Regions from separate parts of the Bradyrhizobium sp. USDA 3262 genome, predicted to be linked through region 2. Evidence: riboswitches for the same ligand, from Rfam matches in the RefSeq annotation. Region 2 holds a riboswitch; the other holds the start of a gene.
What was found. Region 2 has a riboswitch for ZMP and ZTP ahead of ACVWYP_RS29335 (bifunctional 5,10-methylenetetrahydrofolate dehydrogenase/5,10-methenyltetrahydrofolate cyclohydrolase). Riboswitches for the same ligand answer to the same signal wherever they lie in the genome.
Positions count from the first base shown of each region.

Region 1: it holds a riboswitch for ZMP and ZTP, as region 2 does, so the genes downstream of both, ACVWYP_RS27100 (serine hydroxymethyltransferase) here and ACVWYP_RS29335 (bifunctional 5,10-methylenetetrahydrofolate dehydrogenase/5,10-methenyltetrahydrofolate cyclohydrolase) in region 2, are expected to answer to the same signal.

Region 1 is NZ_JBSSCT010000001.1:5,784,634-5,796,598, reverse strand. It holds gene ACVWYP_RS27140 (MFS transporter) at 139-1,467, opposite strand; partial or broken gene ACVWYP_RS27135 (ComEC/Rec2 family competence protein) at 1,900-4,184, shown strand; gene ACVWYP_RS27130 (hypothetical protein) at 4,181-4,408, opposite strand; gene ACVWYP_RS27125 (hypothetical protein) at 4,554-4,982, opposite strand; gene lexA (transcriptional repressor LexA) at 5,240-5,944, opposite strand; gene ACVWYP_RS27115 (molybdopterin molybdotransferase MoeA) at 6,187-7,398, opposite strand; gene ACVWYP_RS27110 (HAD family hydrolase) at 7,425-8,051, opposite strand; gene ACVWYP_RS27105 (hypothetical protein) at 8,444-8,599, opposite strand; gene ACVWYP_RS27100 (serine hydroxymethyltransferase) at 8,671-9,942, opposite strand; ZMP/ZTP riboswitch at 9,979-10,064, opposite strand; gene ACVWYP_RS27095 (YybH family protein) at 10,197-10,643, opposite strand; gene ACVWYP_RS27090 (winged helix-turn-helix transcriptional regulator) at 10,748-11,440, opposite strand; gene ACVWYP_RS27085 (response regulator transcription factor) at 11,654-11,965, opposite strand, start outside.
Region 2 is NZ_JBSSCT010000001.1:6,221,059-6,233,023, forward strand. It holds gene ACVWYP_RS29280 (hypothetical protein) at 904-1,086, shown strand; gene ACVWYP_RS29285 (hypothetical protein) at 1,106-1,276, opposite strand; gene ACVWYP_RS29290 (hypothetical protein) at 1,755-1,883, shown strand; gene ACVWYP_RS29295 (helix-turn-helix domain-containing protein) at 1,956-2,969, opposite strand; gene ACVWYP_RS29300 (alkane 1-monooxygenase) at 3,130-4,275, shown strand; gene ACVWYP_RS29305 (LysR substrate-binding domain-containing protein) at 4,319-4,681, opposite strand; gene ACVWYP_RS29310 (class I SAM-dependent methyltransferase) at 4,567-5,337, opposite strand; gene ACVWYP_RS29315 (SANT/Myb-like DNA-binding domain-containing protein) at 5,505-5,876, opposite strand; gene ACVWYP_RS29320 (hypothetical protein) at 6,121-6,414, opposite strand; gene ACVWYP_RS29325 (zinc-ribbon domain containing protein) at 6,633-7,118, opposite strand; gene ACVWYP_RS29330 (MaoC/PaaZ C-terminal domain-containing protein) at 7,276-7,728, opposite strand; gene ACVWYP_RS29335 (bifunctional 5,10-methylenetetrahydrofolate dehydrogenase/5,10-methenyltetrahydrofolate cyclohydrolase) at 7,858-8,721, opposite strand; ZMP/ZTP riboswitch at 8,737-8,816, opposite strand; gene ACVWYP_RS29340 (hypothetical protein) at 9,034-9,444, shown strand; gene ACVWYP_RS29345 (hypothetical protein) at 9,566-10,090, opposite strand; gene ACVWYP_RS29350 (hypothetical protein) at 10,305-10,943, opposite strand; gene ACVWYP_RS29355 (VOC family protein) at 11,205-11,588, shown strand; gene ACVWYP_RS29360 (hypothetical protein) at 11,604-11,965, opposite strand, start outside.

The sequences.
Region 1 (11,965 bases), 440 kb from region 2:
GCTGCTGCAGGGTGAGAGCGTTTTCGAGCGAAGTGGATGCCGGTTCGCGTAAAGAAAACGCGTCAAAACAAGATTCTGGAGCCCCGTTCCGATCCCATCGGAACGGGGCTCCAGTCGCCCGTCAGCAAGGTGACTCCGTCACGATGCGGCTTTCGCCTCGATCTGCTCCCAGATTCTGGTCTTGCGTGTCTCGGGCATGATGAAAACCGCGATCACGAAGCACACCGCGGGAACGACAATCGGGTAGATCAGCGCGTAGCCGATGCTGCCGGTGGCCGCGAAGGCGGCTGATGTGATGAACGGCACCAATCCGCCGCCCCAACCATTGCCGATATGATACGGCACCGAGACCGAGGTGTACCTGATCCTGGCCGGGAAAAACTCCGCCAGAAACGCGCCGACCGGCCCGTACACCATCCCGACGTAGCAGACGAGGATGAAGATGATGAAGACGGCGACCGGATAGTTGATGTGTCCCGGCTGCGTGACCGTGCCGAGCCACAGATACAGCGGATAGTAGGTGATCGCGGCAAGCAGCATGCCTCCGAGGATCACGGATTTGCGGCCGATCTGATCCGACAGCCAACCGAAGAAGATCAGGCTCGGCGTTGCGATCAACAGTGCGGTTCCCACGATGTAGGCCGAGGTAACCGCATCGACCTTGGAGACCTGCTGCAGGAAGTACAGTGCCCAGAATTGACCACTGTACCAGACCACGCCCTGTCCAATCAGGACGACGATCGCGATCAAGATGTACTTGATGTTGGAGCTGAGGAAAGCTTCCCGCCAGGGATTCCTGGTCATCTGTCCGCGTGCCTTGATCTCCTGGAAAATCGGCGTCTCCTGGAGCTGGAGGCGGATGTAGATGGCGATGGCCACCAGCAGGAACGAAACCAGGAACGGTACGCGCCACGCCCATTCGTCAAAGGCCTGATTGCCGGCCCAGGTTCGGGTCAGAACGATCACGGCCAGCGACACCACGATTCCGAGCGTTGGCGAGGTTTGTAGCCAGCCCGTGTAGTAGCCGCGGTGGTCATCCGGAACATGCTCGGCGACGTAGGTGATGGCGCCGCCATATTCGCCGCCCAGGCAGAGACCCTGGATCATCCGCAAGCCGAACAGAACGAATGCGGCCGTCAGGCCGATCGATTCATAGGTTGGGATGAGTCCGATCGCGCCCGTTCCCAGGCCCATTCCGCTCAAGGTAACAAGGAATGTATATTTGCGGCCGACCCGATCGCCCATCCATCCGAACAGGAAGGCCCCCAGCGGGCGGATCAGGAATCCCGCAGTGAACAGCGCGATCGTGCTCAGCAGGGCTGCGACGGGGTGGGATTGCTCAAAGAACTTGACCGACAGAACCGCGGCCAGACTGCCAAAAATATAAAAGTCGTACCATTCAATGATGTTTCCCACTGATGCAGCAACAATCACGCGACGAAAATCACTCGGTACTTGAATTGCCATGTGCTGCTCCTCTCAAATGCAAACGCTACGCCTCGCGTTTTTCAGCGATCTGTCCGCTCGCGGAGTGCGCATGGTGCACGGCGTTACAGGCGAGATTTTGCGAGTTCGTCCGCAACGCCTGATCTCAGGGGAGTTGTGGCCACCTGAGAGGAGCTCCAGCGGCCTTCAAGTGCCGCGAGCCGTCACTGCCTCATCCCTGTCTCTTTGGGAGTGGAGGCATCAGGACAGTCTAATCCCAACGGGATCGGTATCTTATGAGACTTTCGGCTCGATCGATTTGACGCAGGCGGCAGCTGTGGCCCGGCGCCAGGTCGGCAAGGCGCAGGACGATCCAGGTACCCGGGCGTTGCCGGTCCGTATTCTGCATCCGTTCCGCTAGTCGGGTGACGGGGCCATCCGCTAGCCTGCCGCCCGGCAGGGATCGCAAGCGGAATGGCGGAGCAGGGCACGACGCCGGGCGGCAAACGCGGCTACGCGGGGACGTGGCCGCCGCGCGCGGCCGCGCCGGTCGGCGGCTATCTCCCGGCGCGCGTCGGCATCTGGAAGCCTTTCGTCGAGACATTGCGGCAATGGGCGCGCGCTGAAGCGGGGGCGGGCCGGTTGTTGCCCTGGATGCCGGTGGCGTTCGGCACCGGCATCGCCTTCTATTTCGCGGCCGAGCACGAGCCGGTGCTGTCGGTTGGGCCACCGTCGCAATCCTGCTCTGCCTGCTGGCGCTGCTGCTGCGGCGGCGCAGCGTGTTTCCCGTCATCGCGATGCTGGCCGCGGTGGCCGCGGGCTTTGCGACGGCGACCTGGAAGACGGCGCGCGTTGCCCACACGGTGCTGGCGCGGCCGATGTTTTCGGTGGCGTTGACCGGCTTCGTCGAGACGCGCGACATCCGCGAGAAGACCGATCGTTTCGTGCTGCGCGTGGTTTCGATGGAGAGCCCACGCGACATGACGAAGCTCGATCGTGTCCGGCTCTCGGTGAAGAAGGGCACCGCGCCCGATGTCGGCAGCTTCGTTGAGTTGAAGGCGCGACTGTTGCCGCCGCTCGGGCCGCAGCGCCCGGGCTCCTATGATTTCGGACGAGACCTGTATTTCCAGGGCATCGGCGCCTCCGGCTTCGTGATGGGCGCGGTCAAGACCAGGGAGCCGGCTGCGACCGGCGGCTTTGCGCTGCGCTACGCCGCCTTCATGCAAGGCCTGCGCGACGCCATCGACGCGCGTATTCGCACCACGCTCGACGGCGACCAGCGCGCGATCGCAACCGCGCTGCTCACCGGCCGGCGCGACGCGATCTCGACGCCGGTCAACGATGCGATGTTCATCTCGGGGCTCGGCCATGTGCTGTCGATCTCCGGCTACCATATGGCCGTGGTCGCCGGCGTCGTGTTCTTCGCGGTGCGCGCGCTGCTCGCGCTGTTTCCGGCGCTGACGGCGGGGCATCCGATCAAGAAATGGGCCGCGGCGGCGGCGCTGGTCGCCGCGGCGTTCTATCTGTTGCTGTCGGGCGCGGAGGTCGCGACGCAACGGTCGTTCTTCATGACCGCCGTGGTGTTGCTCGCCGTGATCGTCGACCGCCGCGCGATCACCTTCCGGACGCTGGCGGTGGCGGCGCTGATCGTGCTCGCGATCGCGCCGGAGGCGCTGGTGCATCCCAGTTTCCAGATGTCGTTCGCGGCGACGCTCGGGCTGGTGGCGCTGGTGCAGATCGGGCTGCCGAACCTATTCGCGTCGCCCGACCATTCGGCGACCGCACGGGTTGCGCTGTGGGGCGGCCGCGAGCTCACGATGCTGATGCTGGCCTCGCTGGTCGCAGGGCTTGCGACGACGCCCTACGCCGCCTTCCATTTCCACCGCGTGACGCCCTACGGGCTGCTCGCGAACCTCGCGGCGATGCCTGTCGTGTCAGCGGTCGTGATGCCGGCCGGCCTGCTGGGGCTCCTCGCCATGCCGTTCGGCTTCGACGGCGTGTTCTGGGCGATCATGGGCCTTGGCATCGACTGGATGATCCTGGTGACGCAATGGGTCGCCGCACTCCCGGGCGCGGTCGGCCGCATGGCGGCGTTCGGGATCGGGCCGCTGATCGCAGCGAGCGCCGGCATCATCCTGCTCGGGCTGCTGCGCACGCCGCTGCGCTGGTCTGGCGCCGTGCTGCTCGTGATGGCGTCGGTTTGGGCGCTCAGAGTGCCGCAGCCGGACGTGCTGGTCTCCGGCGACGGCCGCAACGTCGCGGTGCGCGGCGGTGACGGGCGGCTGCATTTGATGCACAGCGCCAAGGATGCGTTCCTGGTCAAGGAGTGGCTGGCGGCGGACGCCGACGCGCGGACCGCCACCGATGCGTCGCTCGGCGAGGGCGTCTCCTGCGATGCCGGCGGCTGCGTGGCCCAGGGACCTGGCGGCGCCTTCGTCGCGCTCGCGATCCGGCCGGAGGCGCTGGCGGACGACTGCGAGCGCGCAGGCCTGATCGTGACGGCGCGGCCGGCGCCGCAGGGCTGCGCGGCATCGGTGATCGATGCCGAGCGGCTGCGCCGCCACGGCGCGCTGGTGCTGCGACGGATCAGGGACGGCTATGCCGTCGATGCGGTGAAGCCCGGCGGGATCGACCGGCCATGGTCGCCGGCGGTTCCGGGCGACGGCGAGAGCGAGACCACGCTGCGCGCGCCCGGCGCCGCGCCGCGGCCTGCCGTGGACGCGACGCCGGCCGAGACCGATCTGCAGGGCGATGATTAGCGGTGGTCCGGTGAGGGGCCGCTCGGCAGCTCGAACAGGCCGAGATGGTATTCGTCGGAATCGGGGCCGGCGTCGGGCTTCTTGACGAGGGTGAAGGAAGCCTCGGGAAATTGCTCCCAGACTTTCAGGTCGTCGGCCGTCACCGTCAGCCAACCGAACCGGAACATGTAGCGGCCCGGTTCCGTGACGCGTCCAGCCTTTTGCCATGTGACCTTATCGACCACCGCGCACGTCCTCCGTGCCCGATGATGCGCCAAGGCGCCGGCCGACGCAAATCTCCCCATGCGCCCCGGAAGCGGAAGTCCGGGGTCGCCCGAAATTGCTTAGGTCATTCGCCGCCGAACAGCTCATTCCGCGGCGACGATGCGCTCAACCCAAAAACAGCGTTGCGAATGCGGAGGGCCGCCGCTCCACAACCTTCGGCTTCTGCTCGACCGGCGGATGCAGCGCCGGCAATTGCAGCACGCTGACGCGCTGTCCCTCGACCAGCTGGGTCACCAGGACATGGCTGCCGTCGGGGAATTCGACCGCGTCATGATGCCGATCGGGCACGTCGGGCTCGACTTCGTTGAACACGCCGACGCGATAGTTCAGCGTCTTGGTCCAGATCCAGCGGCTGTCGTAGCGAACGTTCTCGGCGAAAGCGAGCTCGGTGCCCGGCAGCATGCAGACCGCGACAGTGGGATCGTTCTCCGAAGCAAAGCCGCGGGTCGACGTGCCGCGGAACGTCGTCGTGATCAGCGTCTCTCCGACAATGGCGGGGCGCGATGCCACGGCGTGCAGACTATAGTCACACATCGGATGGCTCCTCATTTCGAGGTAGCGACCCGTGCCTCTCCTTGAGGCATTAGGGCCTCTACCAGAGTGGACGATAGCGAACGAGCTTCTGCTCGTTTCTGGGCGATTGTACGACTGGTCCGAGACCGCCTCCGATCACAAACACGCGACGCTGCGCGAGAGGTATCGGAGCGCATCGGGCAGGCCGTACGCTACACTATCATGCAAGGAACGATCCGACGTGTTGCTCGTTCCCGGCCGCCGCAAGTATTTGCAATTCAGTATTTGCGATAAAGGCCGATCAGCTTGCCCTGGATGCGGACCCGGTTCGGCGGCAGGATGCGCACTTCATAGGCGGTGTTGGCCGGCTCGAGTGCGATCGATGCGCCGCGGCGGCGGAAGCGCTTCAGGGTGGCTTCCTCCTCGTCGATCAGCGCCACCACGATGTCGCCGGTATTGGCGACGTCGTTGCGCTGGATCAGCGCCATGTCGCCGTCGAGGATGCCGGCATCGACCATCGAGTCGCCGCGCACTTCGAGCGCATAGTGCTCGCCGGCGCCGAGCATGTCGGGCGGCACGCTGATGGTGTGGCTGCGGGTCTGCAGCGCCTCGATCGGCGTACCGGCGGCGATCCGGCCCATCACGGGGACCGCGACCGGACGGTTGCCGTCGTCCTCGGCGATCGGCGGCGTGCTGGCGCGCCGGCCGAGGGTGCCTTCGATGACGCTGGGCGTGAAGCCGCGGCGGCCGTTGCCCCCGCCGGCCGAGAGTTCGGGCAGCTTGATGACCTCGATGGCGCGGGCGCGGTTCGGCAGGCGGCGGATGAAGCCGCGCTCCTCCAGCGCAGTGATCAGGCGGTGGATACCGGACTTCGAGCGCAGGTCGAGCGCATCCTTCATCTCGTCGAAGGAGGGCGGTACGCCGGCCTCTTTCAGACGTTCATTGATGAAACGCAGAAGTTCGTACTGTTTGCGCGTGAGCATCTCGAGTATCCCCCGGTTGATAGCGTCGTTCGATTCCGAGACTCTTCTGGTGGGGCCTGCAGGCGGGGCCTGACCTCAGGAGCATGTGCTCGTTGCACCTGCTTCCACCCGGCTTCCCGATTGTAGACACCAGTACTCGAAACAAATCATGAACGGACACTATATGTTCGATATGTGTTCCGCAACCACTTAATTTCCGGTGAACGGATCAGGCAACGCACAAGCGGCGGGGCGCAAAAACCCTATTCGGGCAGTGTCAGGATCTCGCATTCGCTGCCTTTGACGGCCGCAGCCGCGAACGGCGGACGCACGAGAAGTGCCCGTGCCGCAGCGAGATTCCCGAGCAGCGACGAGTCCTGCTGCGTCACCGGCGTCGCGATCAGCGTGCCGTCCTCGCGCGCTTCGAGCCGTGCACGCAGATAGTCCTCGCGCTGGTCGTTGGCGGCGAGGTCGCGGCCGAGCAGGGCGCTCGTGCGGCGATGATGGATCACTTCCCGGCCGCTCAGCGCCCGAATCAACGGCACCAGGAACAGGAAGGCGCAGACATAGGACGACACCGGATTGCCGGGCAGGCCGATCACCCGCATCGCATCGAGCCAGCCATGCATCATCGGCTTGCCGGGCCGCATCGCAATCCGCCAGAACGTCATGTCGACGCCCTCGGCTTCCAGCGACCGCTTGACGAGATCGTGGTCGCCGACCGAGGCGCCGCCTGTCGTGATGAGGACGTCGGCGCCGGCCTCGCGCGCCCGGCGAATGCCGGCCGTGGTCGCCTCCACCGTGTCGGCGGCAACGCCGAGGTCGACGGTCTCGGCGCCCTCGGCGCGCGCCAGCGCCCGCAGCGCGTAGCCGTTGGAATAGACGATCTGGCCGGGGCCGGGCCGCGAGCCCGGCATCACCAGCTCGTCGCCGGTCGCCAGCACCGCGACCTTCGGGCGGCGGCGCACCGCAAGTTCCGGATAGTTCATGGCGGCCGCCAGCGACAGCGCGCGGTCGGACAGGCGGCTGCCGCCGCTGAGCAGCACCTCGCCCGCGCGGAAGTCGACCCCGGCCGGGCGGATGTGCCGTCCGACGCTGGCGGCCTCCGTGATCGTGATGTGGTCGCCGTCGACGGTGGTGTCTTCCTGGATGATCACCGCGTCGGCGCCATTGGGGATCACGCCGCCGGTGAAGATCCGCACCGCCTCGCCGGCGCCGACCGTCCGCTCGAACGGCCGGCCGGCGGCGACTTCGCCGATCACCTTGAGCCGGGCCTTTAGATCAGCCGCATCGGCGGCGCGCACCGCATAGCCGTCCATCGCCGACATCGGCTGCGGCGGCTGGGTGCGCAGCGCGGCGAGGTCGTGCGCCAGGGTGCGGTGGTAGGCGGCATCGAGCGCGATCATCTCCTCCGGCAGCGGTTCGGCGCCGGCGAGGACGGCGGACAGGGCATCGGCAACCGGCATCAGGGCCACGCTCAGAGCTCCTCAATTCCTCATGTTCAAATACCAAGTGCGGTCAAAGCCCTTGCCACGTCATCCGTCGACGTCACGTGGATAGCATGAAGGCCGCGCGCCCGCGCACCTTCGATATTGGCGGCCAGGTCGTCGAAAAACAGGATCCGCGACGCCGGCACGCCGATGGCTTTTACCACATGATCGTAGGCCTCGGCGTCGGGTTTGCGGAAGCCGATGCTCGAGGACAGGAAGACGTTGCGGAAATGGCTGAGCAGCTCGGCATGGGTGACCGAGAAATGCGCGACATGGGCCGGATTGGTGTTGGAGAAGGCGTAGAGCGGCATCCGCTCGGCGGCCGCCGCGAGCAGCGGGGCGATGCCCGGCATCTCGCCGGTGAAGATCGCGTTCCAGCCTTCGAGGAACTGGGCGTCCGTGATGTCGATGCCGAGCGTCAGGCGCAGGCTTTCGAAGAACGCCGCGTCGTCGATCCGACCGATCTCGTGATGCTTGAAACTGTCGTCGACGACAAAGCGGGTGGCGAGCTCGGCGGGCGCACAGCCGGCATGCTGCGCCCAGTGCGCCATCACCTTCTCAAAGTTGATGTCGAGCACGACGCGGCCGATATCGAACAGCAGCACGTCGACGGAGTTGGGAGAGAATTGCGAGGTCATTGCATGAAACCGTGTACGAGAATTGCGGACAGGCGGCAATGTCCTCGATTTCAGTGACGGGTGTGTGGATTGTACGTGGCGTTGCATTCATCGCGAGACTGTGCCCGCGCGCACCACCGTCGTCCCGGCGAAGGCCGGGACCCATACGCCGCAGCGGGTGTTGAGAACGGGACGCGTGTCGTCCCAGCATCGTTCAACAATCAGCATTTGTGGTTATGGGTCCCTGCTCCCGTGCGCAATTGCGCACTAGGCAGGGACGACACCCAATATAAGTCGTCGTTTGTGGGTCGGGCAACTCAGTGGCACGCGCCAGCTTTCAGCGCACCAAGCGACTTGATGCTTGCCGGCGGCTTGATGCCAGCCGGCGGCTTGGTGCCCGCCGGACGTGGCTCTCACAGCCTGGACAGCGCCAGGCCGAGGTAACCGATCAGCGCACCGGTGCTGAGAATGATGACGACGAGCGCCTGTTCCGAGCGTGCTTGCAAGGTTTTCCGGGTCACGGCGTTGGACGCTCCGTCTTCGAGATCATGCGGTCCAACGAACAGCATCAATTTCCGTTCCGGTCCTTCCCCCGGGAACCTTCACGACCTGCCGAGTGACGCGAATGCGGCTGGGCCGCCTATGAGGGCGGCGCGATCCCCGGAACGGGGAAAGCGCGGCACATCTCGACGCTGTTCGACCTCAGTCGCTTGACGACCGCTGCATCTCCCTTCGATCGGAGGGACTCCACAATGAGTTCGGCGATGAGGCGCATTTCGGGCTCGCCCATGCCGCGCGTGGTCGCCGCCGGCGTCCCGAGGCGAATGCCGCTCGGCTTGAGCGGCGGACGCGGATCGTCGGGAATGATCTGCTTGTTTGCGGTGATCCCCACGGTGTCGAGGATGTTCTCGGCCGCACCGCCGTCCACGCCGACGCTGGCCACCGTATCCACAACCATCATGTGATTGTCGGTTCCGCCGGTGATCAACGTCATGCCGCGTTCCATCAACGCTTCGGCCAGGACCTTCGCGTTGCGCATGACCAGCCTTGCATAGGCCTGAAAATCGGACGTCGAAGCCTTCTTCAGCGTGACCGCGGTTCCGGCCACAACGTTCATGTGCGGACCTCCCTGCAATCCCGGGAACACCGACGCGTCGATCTTGCCGGCGAACTCCCGGCGACAGAGAACGATGCCGCCGCGCGGCCCGCGAAGCGTCTTGTGCGATGTCGTCGTCATCACGTCGAAACCCGCATCGAGCGGATTGCGCAAGGCGTTGCCGGCGATCAGGCCGCCGTAATGGCTGACGTCGGCCATGGTCAGTGCACCCACCTCACCGGCGATGCTCTTGAAGGACGCATAATCCAGATCGCGCGGATAAGAGCTGTAGCCGCACAGCACCAGCTTCGGGCGGACGTGCCGGGCCATGGCGCGGAGCTCATCGAAATCGATGGCGCCGCCGTTTGACGGCTGCGTCTTGTAGCGGGCGAAGTTGAAGAGCCGCCCCATGTGCGACACGGGCGCGCCATGGGTGAGATGGCCGCCGTGTGACAGGTCCATCGCCAATATCGTATCGCCGGGCTGCAGCAGGCCGAGATACACGGCCTGGTTCATTGGCGATCCGGACAGAGGCTGAACGTTGGCATGTTCGGCGCGGAACAGCGCGCACGCTCGCTGTCGGGCAAGGTTCTCTATCTGGTCGGTAAATTCCTGGCCGCCGTAATAGCGGCGTCCCGGATAGCCCTCGGAATACTTGTTGGTGAACACCGATCCGAGCAGCTCGAGAACCTCGGGATAGGTGTAGTTCTCCGACGGAATCAGCTCGACGCCGTCTTGCTGGCGGCGCTCTTCGCCCTCGAGCGCAAGGGCAACTTCGGAATCGTTGAGGTGGAGTTCATTGCGGAATGACGGCATGGTCCGGGCTCCCTAAGACGCTGGATCATCAGCTGAACGGGTTGCCCAGGCGAACGGCCATAGAACCCTTCGCGCTTCACCGTGGTCAATTCCACGTAAGCTCGCCAGTCGCGCGAGGGGCGAATGAGCCTGCGAGCTCATCGCGAGCAGAAGGCTATTCAATCCTCGGCGGTCCCGCAAGGGTTCCATAGCTGGCAGGGTTCCATAGCTGGCGTCGCCGGGAGGCTGACTGTGTAGCAGTAGCACCCGCGAATCTATTCCTTGACGAAAATGTGGGACTTTATCTTCCACTGCCCGTCGGGTTGGCGTTCAAGCAGTCTCACGGTGCTGCCAGAAATTGGCGCCGCCTTCTCATTTACCACTAGCGTGGCCGTGAAATGCGAGGTGGTGTAGGCGTAGTTTCCCATGGACAACACATCGACCAGCTCAACCTTGTGCTCTCTGACGCTTCTTCCCCGCCCGGCAAAGAAACTACGGATTGCCAAAGGGCCGGTGACCGGCTGCGCACCGGGCGGCATCAATCTGCCGTCAGCGGTATACAATGGAAGTAGGGCATCGAAGTCTGCGTTGTTGATGGCGGCATCCCACTTGGCAGCCACAGAGGAAAGTTCGTCGGCAAGTGGGTCTGCTGCTGCATGACCAACGCAAGCACAAGTGAAGATCAAAAGCAGGGCGTATGAAAGAAGAGAAGGGCGGCTCATCCTTGCCTCCTTTAGCTGAGATGCTCAGCGCATGAGCGCATTCGCAAACGCTACAGCTGGGGGAAGCAGGGTCACTAGTCCAAAAAGTGGACTGGAGGTGTCTTTCAGCTAGCTAAGACTTGCCCCGCGGCCGCAGACGCCTCACTGGCATATTTGCTACGTGGAAACCAAGCCCGCATGCTGTTCACAAGATGCTTAGGACCGTCGATCTCGATTTTGCCGAGCTCACGCGCCCGTAGCAGCGGCATCTCGTCTACGAAAATCTGCACAAGCGTCAGCAGACTCGCATAGAGGCTGATATCGACCTTGAAGCCGGGGTCATCCCAGCAGAGATCGGCTTCCTCCTTCTTCACAACAAACCACCAGCGCTTCGGCCGAGCGTCCGCAATCTCAATGTACAGCACGAAGTCGCATGGAATGTGCCTTAGATCGAACGAACGGCGCATATTCCACATGAGCCGGCCCGCGTGGAGTTCGTTCGGTGTGAGCTGGCTGCGAGCCCATTTGTGGCCCCAATAGCCCATTGCATCGATAATTGGCCTGGCTTCCCTGGCCGCCTGGGTTGGATGGTACTCCCAATGCCCGTTGTCGCCTGGTTGGCGTGAGACTAGCCCGGCCTCTTCTAGAGTTTGCAGGCGCTTGGAGAGGAGGGTCGGCGACATCTGTGGAATGCCGCGGCGAAGCTGGTTGAAGTGGCGGGACCCCAGCAGCAGTTCGCGGAGCAAGAGCGGGGTCCACCGCTCCGTGAGAATTTCCGCAGCTTTGGCTACGGGGCAAAATGATCCATAGCCTTTCATGACGAGAACTTTAGCATCACGAGGGCCACCAAGGTAGTCCAGTCTCTGGACTATGGTCCCAGGCGCGCCAGTATCGAGGCTCTCCTGTTACGCCTGGTACGCGACTTTCTCGGGACTCGGCCATTCGACGATGCGGCTCGATGTTCGGTTTGCCCGGAGGCAAATGCGGCTCGATTTACCGGTACGCGGCCTCGCTGGCGCCGCCACGGAGGCTCAGCGTTCGCCGAGGTCGGTCTGCGTCAGGATACCCTGCCGCAACGCGAGGCGGACCAGCTCGATATCCGTGCCGACGCCGAGCTTGTCCTTGATCAGGGAATGCAGGTTCGCGACCGTCTTCGGGCTGAGGTGCAGCGCCTCGGCGATCTCCTCGGTGGTGTTCTCCGCGAGCAGCATCCGCAGCACCTCGAATTCCCGCGCGGTCAGGAGGTCGGCAGCCTTCCTCTCGCCGGCAAGGTGGCTGAGCGCGAGCTCGTGGTCGATATCCGGGCTGATCGCGATCTTGCCCGACAGCGCATCCATCACGGC
Region 2 (11,965 bases):
AGGACCGAAACGCAAATAACGATTCCGAAATCTTTAATAAATTCGGACCAGCCTCCCTCCGCGACAGGGAGGTGTCTCATGCGTAATCATGACTTCGTGTCCGGCGGGCTCCTCGCACTAATCGCAACCTGCCTTGTGCTGCTGTGCTCGGGCCTGCTCGTCATCGCATTTAGCTAAACCCGGACGGCTCGCCAATGCGGCCCTGCCCGCCAACCTCTCTCCCTTATTCCCGAAATCGTGGCCGCCGGGACAAACCATCACTGACCCGGCGGGCGCATTTTCGGGGGTTTGCCTAATGGCGTCGCCAACACCGCCTACAGACAAAAAGTATCTGTGCCCGATTTGCGGTGAGTCTCGCGGATCCTTTCTGCAGCGACGGCTCCCTTCGCGTCTCGTGCGATATCCGATCTAACCTGCCCTAATGGGCACAGGCTCAGAACCACGCCGGATGGCAAGGTCGTAACTGCCTCAACATCTCGGCGTGAACGATACATCATTCGCGACACCTAGAAGCGAGCGTGAAACAAAGCGCGCCCACCATCCCGTGCGTGAAAGTTTCCGGGGTAAAGCAATGCAGGAAGAGACAGGCATTCGACTCCAGGACATCGACCAGGTTTTGCGGCATGCCCATCTGCGCCGATCCGCCGATTTGGCCCACTGGACACGACAGTATATCCACGATCGTAGGCTTGCCCGCCAGCAGCGAAATTCTGAGAAGCCGAGAGTGACGTCGACGCCAACCGGCATGACCCATGCAGTCTAAGTGACACTGGGGATTTCAGCGTCCCAGTTCAGGAAGAAAACGCCGCCGGGCGTGTATTTGTGAGGGCGGCGGATTCTGATTAATGGAACAGCAAGGTCGCTTGCCTAAGAAGCAGTCTACTCGCTGTAGGACGCTCGAAAATGACCGAGTACGTCATCAGGGAAGTTGGCCTTCGCCAGTGGCTCGTGTTTGCCGATCGGCGAAGCATCGCTTTTTGCGCCGACGAAGATGAGGCGGTGAAAGCCATGGCCGAACATAGCGCGCGCCGCGGCCGACCACCCGAAAAAATGGAAATTGCGCCAAGGGAAAACCCGCCGGTCTAAACCGGCGGGCTCCGAGCGATCAGTGTTGCGTGCGGTCCGGCGGCGGGTTGTCCGGGCTGTAGCCCATGCGCTCGACCACACGGAAGCACCGGGTTAGGGCCACGTCGCAGATTTCGGCCAGCGCGAGAAGATGATCCCTCGTAGTGGTCAGACCTTCCAACATCTCAGGTCCGTAGCCCTCGGCCACCATCGCCCCGAATCTCCCTTGAAGACCGATGTGATCTTGGCTCAGCAGAATTTTCGATGCAGGTTCGCTGCCTCCGCAGCTGCCACCGCTTGGTACGAAGCTTCGCACAGTATACGACCTATCCATTCGTCCGGGCGACGCCACGCGGGCCGAGTTAAATCGCGCAACTGAGCAAAACGCTTGGAGTTACAAGACCAACACGGAAGATCTGGCCAGGCGAGTCGGTGGCACCGCACACCGCGATCCTCCCGGGCGCGGTGATAGCGGAAGGTTCTGGATCACAATCCCATAGCTACCTGCAACGCCAGCGCAACACGGTGCAGCTAAGCCATTGACCTAACTGATAGTAAATCGGATTTCGATTCCGAGGGTCGGGAGTTCGAATCTCTCCGAGCGCGCCATCCTTTGGAGGCCCCCGCGCCAGCGTGGGACGGCAGCCACGAAACCATTTTCATCAGCGGACGAAACCGGGCGGAAACAATTGACCGCTACCACTTCTCGCAAACAAAAATGGGGAAGTGTCATGATGGAAGCGACCATTGTCGCGCTGCTGCTCCTCAGCGCCGCTGTGTTTTTTGCCCACGCCTACGACGCCCTGCATACGCATTGACGGGATCGGCATCGTTCAGTCGGCGTACCGTCCACCAGGATCTGTGGGCTCGCGCGAGCCATCAACCGCGCCCTAATCTTGCCCGCCCGCATTCTCTCCAAACCACCGCCGGCACGCCCGGCTGAAGCTGGTCGCATCGGTATAGCCGAGCGCGGCCGCCATCTCGTCGCGCGATTGGGTGCCTGCCGCGAGCATGATCCGTGCCCGCTCGCGCAGCACGCCGTCGAGCAGCGGGCGGAAGGCGCTGCCGGTCTCGGCGAGCCGCCGCACCAGCGTTCGCCGCGAGGTGCCGACGAGGCGCGCGGCCTCCTCCTCGGCGAGGCGCTGCGGCAGGCGCGCGGCGATCAGGCGCTCGACGATCCCCGCCAGCGCCACGGTGTCGGGCTGCGGATTTTCGATCGCCTCGAGCGCTTCGATGGCCTTGGCGTGCAATTGCGGATCGGCAAACGGCGACGGCCGCGCGCCAAGCGCTTTCGGCACCTCGAAGATGAAGGCGACAGCGTTGAACTTCACCGCGCAGGAATAATGCTGCAACAACCGCTCCGCGCCTGCAGGCGGCGGCCAGGGAAATTGCAGCGTCGCCTGCCCGATCGAATCCTCGAGCAGCTGGACGTACACGGCGTGCACGTTGAGGCTGACCGCCAGCGCCACGGCGTGCCACAGCGCTTCGTCCATCGCGACCGCGGGAGAGATTTCAATCTGGATCGCGCGCGCGGTCTTGCGCAGCCGGTTGCGGACGAAGGGCGCGCGGGTCGACCCGAAGCGCGCGCCGGTCGCCAACGCATCCGCGATGGTCGGCGCCGTCCTGGTCGCGACGTCGAGCGCGCCTTGCAGCGATGTCGACCAGACCGCCGCGGCCGACAACGGCCACAGCTCGCCATGCCGGCGGGTGATGTTGGCCGCCAGCACCACCAGCGAGGATACCGGCATGTGAGCGCCGGGCTGGTCGAGCGCCTCGAGCCGAATTCCGGTGCCCTTCAGCAGCTCGTCGCGCTCGCTTCGCGTCTGGCCAAATGCCCGCACCAAGGCCCGCGCATAGACCGCGGAGACCGGCGTGCGAAGGGCGTCGGATTCCGATCCGTGCATGGCGTCGGCGACCTCCCCTCGCGAACGTCCGGCCGAACAGGCTTGGCGCAAAATGCCACAAAATTGGCCTGTTGTGAACTGGCGGCGCAGGCCCGCCTCGCGGCATGCTTGGCCCAACAACGGCGAACGCCGCCTCGCAAGAGACGCTGGAGGGAATGCGATGATCTTCACGGGCACCAATGCTGCTGGCGAAACCATCACCTACCGGGACGGCAAGCGCTATCTCTGGATGCTCTCGTTCATTCCGCCGCTGATCCCGCTCCTGTCTTACTGGCTGTTCCTGCAGACGCACAATCCGCTGGTGACGCTGATCCCCTTCGTCTTCATCTTCATCCTGATCCCGCTGCTCGATGCCGTGATCGGCGAAGACACCCACAATCCGCCGGCGGAAGTGGTCGCCGCGATGGAGGCCGATCCCTACTACCTGCGGCTCGCGCGCATCACCGTGGTATTTCCCTGGATCAACTACGTCGCGCTGATCGCCTTCTTCGGCACCCAGGATCTGCCGTGGTGGTCTTATGTCGCCTTGCTGCTCGGCGTCGGCACCATCAATGGCGGCGCGCTGCTGATCGGGCACGAGCTCGGCCACAAGGCTGACAGGCTCAACATCCTGTTCGGCATGCTCGCCAACTGCGCGGTCGGCTACGCGCATTTCCGCGTCGAGCACAATCGCGGCCATCACACCTGGGTCGCAACCCCCGAGGACCCCGCCAGCGCGCGCTTCGGTGAATCGATCTATGCGTTCGCAACGCGCGAACTGCCGGGTGCGTTCAAGCGCGGCTGGCGCAACGAGGCCGAACGGCTGACCCGCCGCGGCGAGCCGGTCTGGTCGGTCAACAACGAGATCCTGCAGGGCTTCGCGCTGACGCTCGTCGTCGCGGCGATCCTGATCGCGCTGTTCGGCTGGAAGGTCGCGCCGTTCATCGTCGCGCACCATTTCCTCGGCTGGTACGCGCTGACCCAGGCCAATTATGTCGAGCATTACGGGCTGCTGCGCGAGAAGCTGCCGAACGGCCGCTACCAGGCCGTCGAGCCGCGCCACTCATGGAATACCAACCACATCGTCTCGAACCTGATGACGTTCCACCTGCAACGTCACTCCGACCACCACGCCAACCCGATGCGCCCGTATCAGTCGCTGCGCGACTTCGACGACATCCCGCGGCTGCCGAACGGTTACACCGGCATGTTCGGGCTGGCGGCGATCCCGCCGCTCTGGTTCCACGTGATGGATCCGAAGACCCTGGCCTGGGCCGGCGGCGACAAGAGCAAGTTGAACCTCGGCGATCGGCCCGCGAGTTCATGATCGCGGCGATCGCCTGCCGTCGCCATGCGATCGTTGGTCGTTGTCACTTGCCGTGATGCCGGAGCGCGTCGACAATGACCTTGAACGCCGGTGAGTTTTGACGGCCACTCGGGTAGTAGAGGTAGTACCCGGAGAACTTCGGCGACCAATCGTCGAGCACCAGTTGAAGAAGGCCCGATGCAACGGCGTCAGTCACTGTCTCCTCCGGCACGTAGGCGATGCCGTAGCCCGCTATTGCGGCCTTGACCATCGGCTGGGTGAACATGCTGTTGCCGTGCCGCCTTATCCGGGTCAGCGCCGTTTCATGGCGCCGATGCCGAGGAATGAGCCATTGATCGACGGATACTGGCTGGTGAATTCGAACGTATCGAAGCTGGGCGCCTCGAACTGCTTCAGCGCCTTCCAGAGCAGCGTGGTATCGGGACAGGCCTGGGAATGGATGTCATGATGCACGATGATGCGGGCGTGGGAACGCACCAGCAGATGATCCTGTAGCGCGCCGCGCAGGCTGTGATCGCCGTCGATAAAGACGAAGTCCGGCTTCAGCCGGTCGACATGCGCACCGACCAGCGGCGAGGTTGAAAAATCCTGCAAGTAGATCGGCTCGATAGCGGCCTGCTGCTGCAGCAGATCGAAATAGGCCGAGATAAAGGGCGTCGGCGCGATCGGATCGAGTGCAATCACGGTCTTGAGGTCGGCGCCGCTGTTCCTCAGCCACTCCGTCACCAGGATGAACGTGCCGCCCCAGCGGCAGCCGATTTCCATGTACGAGGAGACGCCGGACGCATTGCGCGCAAGCCATGCGAGGTACGGTGCGAGCTGGTTCGGATATTGCCAAAGGTGGAGGCCCTTGCCGAAGCTCTGCGCCAACTCCGGCGGCTGCTCGTGAAGCAGTTCGTCATTGAGCCCCAGCGCCGGGATGAATTCGCGTTCGAGGAAATTCACGTCGGTACGCTGGGCCGAGGTCAATGCGCCGATGGTACCGATCGCCTCGCGGACGAAAGGCGCAAGATCGGCGAAACGCTGGTATCGGTCGGCTTGGGCTTGCTGGGCGTTGAGCATCGGGGCAATCAGATCGGAGGGCGGACGGGAGACCGCTGGTCGTCGCGCCTCCAGTCATTGAACGGACCAGGCAGCCGTCTCGGGCGCAAAATCTGCGTTCGGTGTCGAATAGCCGCCCGTTCGCACGGCGCCGGGCCAGTGCTTCGAACGCGCAAGCTGCTCCGCTCTCACCCGCTCGGAATCTTCCGCCGCACAGCCTCCACGCCGGCATCGGTCACGTTGTATCTGCGCCCCATCTCGGGGACGATCCAGCCCTTCTCGATCATTCCGGCAATGGTGCTCGGCCCGACGCCCGCGGGAAACGGACGGCGGTTGCGGATCGCGTCGATCGCGACCCGCTCGAGATGGGTGGCGACATGCGACGGGCGCGCGCGAAACGCCTTTGCCATGATCAGAACCGACAGGACCTCGGCGCGCCGGCGCACGGCCGAAGCGCTGCGGGTCAGTTCGTTGCTGATCTCGAGAGCGTTCTTGCCGGCCCTGGCGAGTTCCCTGAGCTTCTCGTCCTCGTCAGGGCTCCAGCGCCGCACGATCCCCATCTGCCCCTCACCGCCTGGATACCCATCTCAAACCGATGCATACGCAGGCGGCTCTGATTTGCCATGTGACTTTCGGCACCTCTTGATGCGACGTCGGGGCTGTCGCCATCAGGACGGCCGATCGCGGGTGCCGCGCGATGCAGCACAAAGAGCATGATCCGATTGAATCGGATCATGCTCTCAATCCCCTTGCTTGGTGGCGTTTTGCTTGCGCGAACCGGTATCCACTTCGCGCTGGAACGCTTCAGTGCTTGCTGGGTTCAAGCGCGATGAGCACGCCGGTCGGCTCGGGCTCGTGCGGCCGAAGCGACGTCAGCTCCGGATCGCTCCACTCGGCGAGACTGACGACCTCGCCCGTCTGCCCCGGCATGTCGGAGGTCTGGGCCGGTTCGAGCACCTTGAGCCCGCTGGTGTCGACGAAGAATGTGTGCTCACCGAACACGCTGTTCAGTTGCGCCACGGCCGGGTGATCGTCCGGAAGCACCTGGGCATTCAGTTGCGTCATGGTCTGCTTGACTTGCGTGGAATTGAGTTTCATCCGCTGCTCCTTCTCGTTGGTTCCGGCCGCGATGGTTTCCTTGACAGGTTGACAAGTTTCCTTGGCTGGTTCCTCCCCGCCCGCACCCCACATCGGGGGCTTCTAGGTCTCGAACCAATCAGGCAACGAAACGTTCCGCACGCGCGACGGATTGACCGCCTGCGCACTGGTTCCCCGCGTGTCAGATGTGAAGTGCGACTCTGAAGTCACGCCCATCGCTACGAGACGGGAGGCTTCTTCCTTGCGAGTCCTTCTAGATGCACGCGGCGTGCGGCGGATTTGCGCGCGCGCTCTCTGGTGCGGCAGGCCCGGCAGCGCACCGCCCCGGTAAATACATCGCCCTTGGCGGTCTCGTACCACCATTTCTGCTGCAACGGCGTCCAGACCTCGGCAACGCCGCAGTCCTTGCAGACGAAGGGCTCCGGTCGATAGGTTCCGCGCAGCACGAAATCGGGAGTCGAATAGCTGTTCGATGGCGCGAGCCGCTTCGTATCCACGGCAACCTCGTCGCGCGCCAGGGCAATTTTGTAGTCGCGAAGCCGTTGCCGTTCAGCGGCGCGTTGCGTCTGTATGCGGCGCCATTCCTCCGCCTTGCGCCGCCTGGCTTCGATCTCTCCGTGCGTCTGCTTGCTGCGTTTCACGGCGGCACATCCGTCTGGGTCGAATGCCTTCGGCGCATCGACGAAGTAAATACCGGGCAGCATGGCTCGTCGATGACGACGTCATTGATACGCTGCTGTTCTGCCGCCAGCCTGTCATACTTGCCGCAACATTGCGCCACGACAAGATCGCGTGCGGGAAACACCTAGCGGCGTTGGCCGCCGTCCGAGGCGGATGACTTCGGGATCCCCGTCAGCCGAGCTACGCCCGCCCCTGCTCCGCCGGCTGCATGTGGATCAGCGCGTCGAGCACGAGGACAAGAACGGGGCGCTGCTCGTCGTTGACCAGCTCCGTCTTGAAGATCACGACGGCGTCGCGCCGCTCCGGCCTGACGGTGATCTTCTGGATCCGGGATTGGCCGGTGAGCGTGGCACCGGGCCGAACCGGGCTCGGCAGGCGAATCTCGAAGCTCCGCCCGACGATCCCCGCCACCTTGGTCCAGATCGCCTCCACGACGAGCCGCTGATAGATCGCAATGGTGTTGAAGCCGCTTGCGATCAGGCCGCCGAACGGGCCCACTGCCGCGGCGACGGGATCGGTATGGATCGGCACCGGATCATATTTCCCGGCGAACTCCAGGATTTCGGCCTCACCGATCGTGTAGCTGCCAAGCTTGAACGTCTGGCCCTCGGTAAGATCTTCCGCATACAGCATCGCCCGCCTCCATCTGTCGCGCGATGCTAGACCAATGGTGCGGGCTTTCCATTACCCCGGACGTCATGAACTTCGCGCGCGATACGCGAGCGACACCCGCCGCTCGCGTATCGCCGCAGGCACCCCACGCTATTGCAGCCGGGCCGCCCTCGCCTTTGCGGCCTTCACCGTGTTTTCCATCAGGCAGGCGATCGTCATCGGGCCGACGCCGCGCGGCACCGGCGTGATCGCGCCGGCGACCTGCACCGCCTCGTCGAACGAGACGTCGCCGCACACCGCATAGCCGCCGTCCGGCTTCTCGACGCGCGTGGTGCCGACGTCGATGACGATGGCCTGCGGCTTGATCCAGTCGCCGCGCACGAGGCCGGCCCTGCCCACCGCGCTCACCAGGATGTCGGCCTCGCGGCAGATCCTGCTGATGCCGCGGGTGTGGATATGGGTCTGGGTCACGGTCGCGTACTCCTGCAGCAGCAGCGCGGCCATCGGCTTGCCGACGATGTTGGAGCTGCCGATCACCACGGCATGGGCGCCGGTGAGGTCTGGCAGGGTCGATTTGATCAGCCGGAGACAGCCGAGCGGCGTGCACGGCACCAGCGCATCGTCGCCGTGAAACAGCCGGCCGGCGTTCAGGGCGTGCAGGCCGTCGACGTCCTTGGCGGGATCGACCGCCGCCATCACGCGCAATGCGTCGATATGCGCGGGCAACGGCAGCTGCACGAGGATGCCGTCGATATCGTCGCGCGCATTGAGCGCCGCTACTCTGGCAAGCAGATCGGCCTCGCTGGCATCGTCCGGCAGGCGTGCGACCTCGCCGCGCAGGCCGAGCCGTTCGGCCATCCTGACCTTGCTCTGCACATAGATCTGGCTCGCCGGATCACAGCCGACCAGCACGACCGCAAGCCCCGGTGCGCGGGGCAGCCGGTCGAGTTCGCCAGCAATCTTGTCGATGACAATTTGGGCATGTGCATGCCCATCGAGAATGTTCGCCGTCATGGCACCTCCGTTTCGAAGCGGTGCCCAGGCGCGCGGCGTTCAATCTCTGCGCTCCCCGATGGTGGTCCATCCAAGCGCCAGTCGCGCAGATGGCGTCGTCATAGCCGCCCCGCCAGGCAAAGGCAATTCACGCTCTCCCGCGGGTCGAACGGCGACGAATTGCCCTCACTTTTGCCGGTGGATCGGTGCCGGGCGGATCGCCTCTGGGGGTAGGATTCGGGCAAGACTTGCGTTAAGTCTCGGCGCTTGCCGGGCTTTTCCGATCCCCGGCGCCATCCTTCCGGTCATCACGCCATTTCGGACATTTTCGACATGAGACATATCATCCTCGCGCTGGCGCTCTTCTGCCCGGCTGCCGCGCTTGCCCAGGGAACCACGCCGGCCCCCGCCGACGCAGACAAGCCGGCGGCGGCGACCTCGCAGCCGATGGTCGGCGACAAGCCGCTGGTCCAGGTCGGCAAGAAGTCGGCCGCCAAGAAGGGCGAGAAGCCTGCCACGCCCGGCAAGCCGCAATCGGTCGCCCAGAAGCTTCAGGCCTGTCAGGACATCGACGACGCCACCAAGGAACGGCTGATCTGCTACGACGAGATCTTCAAGCCGCAGCCGAAGCCGAAGGCCACCCCGGCCAAGGGCGTCAACGATTGCCGCTTCGTGAAGGAAGAGGACGAGCGGCTGACCTGCTACAACGGCTTCGCGGACAAGATTCCGCGCCTGCCGCGCTAAAGGTAGCGAGCGGCGCTCGGACGCCGTCCCGGATCCGGCCACCCGCCTGATCGCGGACATGAAAAAGCCGCCGCAAGTGTTTGCGGCGGCGGATTGATTGCCGGCTGCGGGCGGTCCTTTCTTACCAGGTGCCGAAGCCGCCGAAGAAGCCCATGCGCTGCTGCTGCGCGACGCGGTAGGGCTGATACATGCCGGGCTGCGCCAGCCGCATCGGCTGCTGGGGATGGGCATGGTAGCGCGCGACCTTGCGCTTCTTCGGCGCCTGAGGCTGGGCCTGCGCCGGCTGCTCGGCCGGCTTTGCCTCGGCCGCGACCTTCTGCGCGTCAGCCTTCTCCGGCGGAATGAACTGGGCGAACGTATTGCGGACACGGGCTTGCGCCGACGCGTCACCCGAAGCCGACGGGACGGCCGCGGCGACCGCGTTGACCTGCGCCGGAACAATGGTCGGCAAATTGGTGTCGTAGACCACCCGCTCGGGCAATTTCTGGGTCGACTTGATGCGCACCATGGTCTTGTCGACGCCCGGCGACGACAGGCCCTGGTTCTGACCGGCGACCACGGCCTCCTGCGGCACGATGGAATTGACGACGAAGAGCAGCGCGAGCAGCACTCCACCAACGAACAGGAAATAACGCGCCACAGGCATTTTGGTAGCTCCCCCCGCGCAGCGGGCGCGGTTCATCTCGGCGCGACGACATCAGTCATCGCGCGGGCGATCTCATCGTCTGCGCATGATCACCCGGACGCGGTCCGCGCTCCCGGGTCGTTCGCTAACGGCTGGTTTATTAGTTAGTTCCTATCCGGCCGTTACGGTTCACCCGGCAAGTCAATTCGCGGTCACTTTTTCGGGATGCCGGGAATTAAAGGCGGCTCGCCGTCACGACCGAACATTTCGCCTTGTTTGCGTTAACATTGACGAACCCGACCAACATCCGCGAATAGGTCTTGCGGCTTTTCATGGCGATCGTGTCGGAGATCAGCCGCTTGCGCTCGGTCAGCGGCCGACCGTCCCGACGGATGAAGGCGCAGGCGATCTCGATATCCTTGACGGCGAAATCATTTGCATTGCGCAGCGTCAGGGTGACGAGCGCCTTCGAACCCAGCCCGCCCCGCCGCCACGATTGCGAGGCGATCCGCAGCTTGTCCAGCGGCGACCTTTCGGCGCCAGGCCCGGACGGCCTGGCCTCCTCTGCCCCCTGTGGGGCGGTGGCCACGCCGACGGTGGTCGGCTCGTCCGCCGGTGCGGCCAGCGCATCCCGCGCGGCCTGATTTGTGATTTGGGCGGGTTGCGCGCCGGTCGAGGCGTTCTGCGCGGTGCGGACGATGCTGGACGACACCGGCCAGACATCCTGGTCTCCGGCGTCGCTCGGCTCGGGGAGCATGAACCAGGCGGCAATCCCACTGAGCGCAATCAGCGGCAGCAGCAGGCTGGCGTAGAAGCCGCCCTCACCGAGACGTCCGGCGGCCAACCTCCGAAACGACGCCAAGCCGATCCGCATCGTCGTGCCCTCACCCTGGCGACCTGATCGGGCCGCCCCCACACAGAGAGGAAGCCGCACCGCGCGGCTTCCGGGGCGGCCGCAGGTCGAGCGGCCACGCGAAGACAATCGCTGACGGCCGCAATGGTTTCATTCCGGGACGACAATCTTGCGGCCCGCAGCACGGAGGGATGGCCTCACGGTCGGGCGCTCGCTAAGTTCGCGCCGCCCGAGAGCGAGTGCCGCGCGCCGAAGCGGCGCGAGAACAACAAGGAGATCGCAATGCCTGTCGTCACCTGGGACCACGTCCACCTGCGCAGTCCCGATCCCGAGGCCACCGCGACCTGGCTGCGCGACATTCTCGGCGGCGAGATCATCCGCGGCCCCGGCCGCATCGACGTCCAGCTCGGCGGCGCCAAGGTGTTCATTGCGGAGGTGACCCAGGGCGACGGCGTCAACGCCGCGCCGGTGACGCCCTATCAGGGGCTCGATCACTTCGGGCTCACGGTGAAGGACATCGACGCGGTCGCGGCCGAGATCAAGGCCAAGGGCGTCGAATTCACCAAGGAGCCGACCACGATCCGTCCCGGCGTGCGGATCTGCTTCATCCGCGGCCCGCAGGGCATCTCGATCGAATTGCTCGAGCGCGACCAGAAATACGTGTGAGCCACGCGTGCGGCGCTAAGTCATGCTGCCTGGCATGAAGCAGCGGATCGTCACGCCCATGTAGCTCGGAATCGGCCAGACCATGGCGCGACCGACCCGGTTGGGCTCGGTGACCACGGCCTCGTCGGGGACATCGATCCAGGCCCCGTCGAGGCGGACACGATAGTGCCCGTCCTTGGATTCCCAGTCGACATCGCTGACCGCTGTGCCGTCGGCATCCGAACAGCACGGCCCTTTGCCGCTGCGCAGGCCGTCGAACCATTCCTTCAGCGGCGAATTGGCGTAGCGGCCGTCGGGATCGCGCGCCTGCGCGATTCGCACGGCCGCGACCAGCACCAGCGTTATCAACCCGAGGAATACGATGACGTGGCCCGCAT